2 regions of the Affinirhizobium pseudoryzae genome follow, and region 1 is predicted to be linked to the other one. Evidence: predicted binding sites of a transcription regulator. Region 1 holds the regulator's gene; the other holds the start of a gene.

Region 1 (3,270 bases):
GACGCCCGTCTGCACCTCATCGAACATCAGCAACAGGCCGTGTTCATCGCACAGGTTGCGCAGTTCGCGCAGGAATTCCTTGGTCACGACCCGGATGCCGCCCTCGCCCTGGATCGGCTCGATCAGCAGGGCTGCGGTGTGTTCCGTGATCGCCGCCTTCAGCGCATCCAGATCCCCAAAGGGCACCTGGTCAAAACCCGGCGCCTTGGGGCCGAAGCCTTCCAGGTACTTTTCCTGACCGCCGGCTGCGATCGTCGCGATGGTCCGGCCGTGGAAGGCGCCTTCAAAGGTGATGATGTGGAATTTTTCCGGATAGCCCTTGGAATAATGGTAGCGCCGCGCCGTCTTGATGGCGCATTCCAGCGCTTCGGCACCCGAATTGGTGAAGAACACCTTGTCGGCGAAGGTGGCATCCGCCAGCCGGCGGGCCAGCCGCTCCTGGTCCGGGATCTCGTAAAGGTTCGACAGGTGCCAGACCTTGTCCGCCTGATCCTTCAGGGCCGCGACAAGATGCGGGTTGGAATGACCACACGAGGTCACGGCCACGCCTGCGCCGAAATCGAGATATCGCTCGCCCGTTTCCGTCACGAGCCAGACACCCTCGCCGCGCACGAAACGCAGTGGTGCCCTTGCAAACGTGTCGAAAAGCGCAGCTTCAGCCATGGCGATGCACTCCTTCAGGCATACTGTCCAGAACAGGCAGCCGGGGCCGCCAGAAATCAAAAATGCCGCCTCAAAGGGCGGCAGGCGCACTATCCGCATTTCATCCCGCGCTGTCAACAAAAGCGTGGATTCCGCGTCGATTCACGCCGCGGAAGCCCGCTTGGCGCCCCTTGCGGCAGCTGTGACAAAAATGACTCTATGCGGCAGCAAGTTGGGGAAAACCCGGAAATCGATTCGCGACGATTCCGGCGACTCTTGTCAGCGAGTCCGCCGCCCATTAGGTTAAAGATCAATTACTAGACTGCATGCGGCGGAACTAGTCACCAAAAGTATAGATGTAGTATGCGCGGCGAATTACGTTCGCCGTAACGGTGAGAGATTCTGTCTTGCTGGGTGTGCTCAAGGCGGAGAGACAGCATGAATTGGGATGACGAACGCGTCGAACGACTGAAAAGGTTGTGGGCGGAAGGACTGAGCGCGAGCCAGATTGCCGCGCAACTGGGCGGCGTGAGCCGCAACGCGGTCATCGGCAAGGTGCACCGGCTGTGCCTTCCGGGACGTGTGAAGGCAGGCGGAAACGCCCAGCAGAACCGGACGCAGAAGCGCACCACCCCTGCACCGCGCCCCACCACCTACAATGCCCGCCCGACGGCGGCGACGGCCCCTGGCGCGGCCACGCGCACGGTGACCCGCTCTGTCGGCGCCACGATGGTGAAGGAAGAGATCGAACTCACCATTCTCGAAACGCAGGAACCGGTCACCACGACGAACGTCATCGTTCCGATGGCACGCCGCCTGGCGCTGACGGAACTGACGGAGCGCACCTGCAAGTGGCCGGTCGGCGACCCGCTGAAGGACGATTTCCACTTCTGCGGCGCAGAATCCGGCGAAAGCTCGCCCTACTGCAAATACCACGCCCGCCTGGCCTACCAGCCGGTGAACGAGCGCCGCCGCGCCGCCAATGCGGTCGCCCGCGGCTGATCATTCCAGCGCATCTCGAAGAAAGCGGGTACGAGGCCCGCTTTTTTTGTGCCCGGATTTTGGAGGGAGCCAACAAAAAACCCGGCACGAGGCCGGGTTCGATGGTGGAGATCAGGCGCGAGGGTTCACGCTTCCATGGAATAACCGGCACCGCGGACGGTGCGGATGACATCCTGCATGTTGGAAAAGTTCAGCGCCTTGCGCAGCCGTCCGACATGCACATCGACGGTGCGTTCGTCCACGTAGATGTCGTGGCCCCAGACACCATCGAGCAGTTGCGAGCGGGAAAAGACGCGACCGGGCGAGGCCATCAGGAATTCCAGCAGCCGGAATTCGGTCGGCCCCAGACGCACCTCGCGGCTCTTGCGGTGGACGCGATGCGTTTCGCGATCGAGTTCGATATCGCCGCAGCGCAGAACCGAGGAGAGCACCTCCGGCCGGGCCCTTCGCAACATCGCTTTCACCCGCGCCATCAGTTCCGGCGTCGAGAAGGGTTTGACGACATAATCGTCGGCACCGGTTGCCAGACCGCGCACGCGTTCGCTCTCCTCACCACGCGCCGTCAGCATGATGATCGGCAGGCGCTCGGTTTCCGGGCGCATCCGCAGGCGGCGGCAAAGCTCGATGCCGGATACGCCGGGCAACATCCAGTCGAGGATCAGGAGATCCGGCAGCCGCTCCTGCAGGCGGATTTCCGCCTCGTCACCGCGCAGGATGGTTTCCACCTCATACCCCTCGGCCTCGAGGTTATAGCGAAGAAGCACGCTCAGCGCTTCTTCATCCTCAACAACCGCAATTTTCGGCAGCATGGTTCATGCACTCCTGAAAGCAGGCGCCGGTAGCGCCCTTACTCTGCCACTGCGCCCAGCGTGTTCGACGTGTCGTCCTTCGGGCGTTCGCCTTCGGGGGCAGCGCCAGTTGCGATGTAATAGATCGTCTCGGCAATATTGGTGGCATGGTCGCCGATGCGCTCGATGTTCTTGGCGCAGAAGAGGAGATGGGTGCAGGTGGTGATGTTGCGCGGATCTTCCATCATGTAGGTGAGGAGTTCGCGGAACAGCGAGGTGTACATCGCGTCGATCTCTTCATCGCGCAGGCGGATGGCTTCCGCCTTCTGCACCGAGCGGTTGGAGAAGACGTCGAGCACTTCCTTGAGCTGGACGAGGGCCAGATCGGAGAGATGTTCCAAACCGCGTGCGAGCTTGCGCGGCACGCCGGTGCCCTGAACGGCGATCACGCGCTTGGCAGTGTTCTTGCCGAGGTCGCCGACGCGTTCCAGGTCGGAGGCGATGCGCAGCACGCCGATGATTTCGCGCAGGTCTCCGGCCACCGGCTGGCGGCGGGCGATCGTGATGATGGCCTTCTCCTGGATCTCGCGCTCGGCGGTATCGAGGATCACGTCGTCGGAGATGACCTTCTGGGCAAGTGCACCATCGGAATTGACGAGCGCGCGAACGGCATCGCCGCACATCTGTTCGGCAAGGCCGCCCATTTCGGAGATGCGGCGGTTCAGGTATTTCAGGTCTTCGTCATAGGCCGAGAGAATATGGCTGGGGGACATGGTTTGTCATCCTCGGATCAAGGGTTGTCAGCGGAAGGCGGATCGGCGCGGCATCAGCCGAAGCG
Region 2 (3,270 bases), 430 kb from region 1:
CCTCGTCGCCTTCGGCGGTATGGGCAATGTCGGTCGCATGGGCGCAGGCATAACAAATGGCGCGTGCGCCCTGCGTCAGCGCCTTCATGGTCACCAGCATGCGCGCGACATCCGGGTGCTCGATGATCGGCGACATGCCGGATCCCGTCCAGCCGGGCGCCTTGCCCTGCGTGCGGTCCTTGGCATACTGGATCGCCTTCTGGGTCGCCGCCTCGCAGATGGCCACACCCTGCATGCCGACGGCCAGGCGCGCATTGTTCATCATGGTGAACATGCAGGCCAGCCCCTTGTTCTCCTCGCCGACCAGGTAGCCGATGGCACCCGGTTCGTCGCCGAACTTGCCGTCGCCATAGATCATCGTGCAGGTGGGCGAACCGTGGATGCCGAGCTTGTGCTCGATGGAATGACAATGCAGGTCGTTGCGGGCCCCAAGCGATCCATCCGCGTTCACCAGGAATTTCGGCACGAGGAAGAGCGAGATGCCGCGGGTTCCGGCCGGTGCATCCGGCAGGCGGGCGAGCACCAGATGGATGATGTTGTCGGTGATGTCGTGCTCACCCCAGGTGATGTAGATCTTCTGGCCGAAAATGCGGTAGGTACCGTCGTCGCGGCGTTCCGCGCGGCTCTTCATCACGCCGAGATCGGAGCCGGCATGCGGCTCGGTGAGGTTCATGGTGCCGGTCCATTCGCCGGAGACCATTTTGGGCAGATAGGTCGCCTTCAGCGCCTCGGAACCATGCGCCGTCAGGGCATCGACCGCGCCCATGGTCAGCGTCGGGCCGAGCGCGAAGGCCATCGAGCCGGAATTCCACATTTCGAGCGCCGCGACGTTCAGCATATGCGGAAGCCCCTGCCCGCCGAAATCCGGCGAGGCGGTCAGTGAGTTCCAGCCTCCTTCAGCCCAGGCGCGGTAGAGTGTGTCCCAGCCTTCCGGCACGATGACCTTGCCATCGACCAGTCTCGCGCCCTGCCGGTCGCCGATTTCGGCCAGCGGGGCCACTTCCTCGGTCGCGAACCGACCGGCCTCGGACAGGATGGCATCGACCAGATCGTCGCTCAGATCTCCAAGCCGCCCTTCGGCCAGTGCCGGCGCCAGGCCCGCCACGTGTTTCAGGGTAAACGCGATGTCTTCAACCGGCGCCTTGTACATGGCATGCTCCTCCGCAATCCTGTATCCTGACCGGCGCCATCTCCACCCAGACGTTGGCCGATCCTCCCTCTATCGGCTAATTGATTTTTACGTAAACGTCAAATGTTTTGCCGGTTTTGCGCGCTTCCGTCGCAGTGTGGTCAACTCTTGGACGGCTGTGGTTTTCGTCATCAGCCTGTCATGGCTTGCGGGGTAACCCCGTTTGGAACCCTTCTAAACCAACTTGGGGAGACGACCATGACTGAGATCGACACAAGCAAGCTGTCCTGGGACGAATGGGACGAGCTGCAGAACCCGCCGCCGGCCGAAACCGACTTCGACCGGGTCGTTGCCTCGGCCATTTCGCGCCGCGGTTTCCTCGGCAGCGTTCTCGCCTTCGGTTCGGCCGCCGCCGCCATGGGCACGCTCGGCAACCTGATGAGTTCGACCTCGGCCCAGGCACAGGAGGCCTCGCGCTTCCCGTTCAAGCCGGTACCGATCGCCACCGACAACACGATCCACGTACCGGAAGGCTATTCCTGGAAGCCGCTCGCCAAGTGGGGCCAGCCGCTGTTCAAGGGCGTGCCGGATGTCGATCCGGCGAAGGGCGTCAGCCTTGAAAACTCCGACAAGGTATTTGGTGAAAACACCGACGGCATGGAACTCTTCGTCGTCGGCGAGCACCAGCTGATCGCCGTCAACCACGAATACGTCAACCCGGAAATCAACCTGCCGCATCGCGAGAAGGGCAATCCGGCCAATCTCGATGACGTGCGCATCCTGCAGAACATGCAGGGCGTGACGGTGATGGAAGTGGCCGAAGGGGCCAATGGCTGGGAGATCGTTGTCGACAGCCCGTTCAACCGCCGCATCCACCACAACACGCCGATGAAGATTTCCGGTCCGGCCGCCGGCTCCGATCTTCTCAAGACCGCCGCCGATCCGAACGGCACCGACTGTCTCGGCACCTTCAACAACTGCGGCGCCGGCAAAACGCCGTGGGGCACCTACCTCACCTGCGAAGAGAACTTCAACGGCTACTTCGGCACCACCAATGCCGAGTTCAAGATGCCGGCCGACTACAAGCGCTACGGCATTGCCGCCGAAACGCGCTATGCCTACGAGAAGTTCGATGAGCGCTTCGACGTGGCGAAGAACCCGAACGAACCGCGCCGCGCCGGTTATGTCGTCGAAATCGATCCCTCGAATGCCAAGTCGGTTCCGGTGAAGCGCACCGCGCTCGGCCGCATCAAGCACGAAAACGCTGCTGTCGTGATTGCCCGTGACGGTCGCGTGGTCGTCTACATGGGCGACGACGAGCGCGGCGAGTTCCTCTACAAGTTCGTCTCGAACGGCATCTACGTTCCGGGCGGCGAGACCTCGAATCTGCTCGACGAAGGCACGCTCTTCGTTGCCAAGTTCACCGATGACGGCACCGGCGAGTGGCTGGCCCTGACGCCGGACACGACCGGCATGACGATGGACGAGATCTGCGTCTTCACCCGCCAGGCCGCCTCCAAGGTGGGCGCCACCACCATGGACCGTCCGGAATGGGTGGCGATCAACCCGGTTGCCATCGAAGCCTACTGCGCGCTCACCAACAACAGCCGCCGTGGCGAGGTCAAGGACGGCAAGCTGCGCACCAATGCCGGTGGCGATGCCATGGCGATCAGCGCCGTCAACCCGCGCGAGAAGAACGAATACGGCCAGATCGTGCGCTGGTACCCGGAAGGCGACGACCACGCGAACGGCACGTTCAAGTGGGACCTGTTCTGCATGGCCGGCAACCCGGCTGTTCACAAGGACGCCTATGCCGGCTCGTCGAACATCAACGAAGGCAACATGTTCAACTCACCGGACGGCATGATGTTCGATTCAACCGGTCTTCTGTGGATCCAGACGGACGGGGAAGACAGCAACGAAGGCAACTTCGCCGGCCAGGGCAACAACCAGATGCTGGCAGGCGATCCGGCCACCGGCCGCATCGAGCGCTTCCTGACGGCACCGAAGGGTGCGGAAGTCACCGGCCAGACCTGGTCTGCCGACAAGCGCACGCATTTCGTCGGCATCCAGCATCCCGACGCGCCGTTCCCGGATGGCGAAGGCAAGCTGCCGCGTTCGACGGTGATTGCCGTCAAGCG

What was found. The regulator PhoB, encoded in region 1, activates phosphate uptake and scavenging genes when phosphate is short. The targets are predictions, from matches to a motif close to TGTCATNNANCTGTCAT.
Region 2: a site for PhoB is predicted at 1,316-1,332, ahead of G6N78_RS01535 (PhoX family protein). Genes of this name have one in related genera too.

What each region holds. Positions count from the first base shown of each region.
Region 1 covers NZ_CP049241.1:700,600-703,869, forward strand. The annotation lists gene G6N78_RS03415 (aspartate aminotransferase family protein) at 1-663, opposite strand, end outside; gene G6N78_RS03420 (GcrA family cell cycle regulator) at 1,081-1,644, shown strand; gene phoB (phosphate regulon transcriptional regulator PhoB) at 1,770-2,453, opposite strand; gene phoU (phosphate signaling complex protein PhoU) at 2,492-3,205, opposite strand; gene pstB (phosphate ABC transporter ATP-binding protein PstB) at 3,259-3,270, opposite strand, start outside.
Region 2 covers NZ_CP049241.1:269,531-272,800, forward strand. The annotation lists gene G6N78_RS01530 (acyl-CoA dehydrogenase) at 1-1,150, opposite strand, end outside; gene G6N78_RS01535 (PhoX family protein) at 1,388-3,270, shown strand, end outside.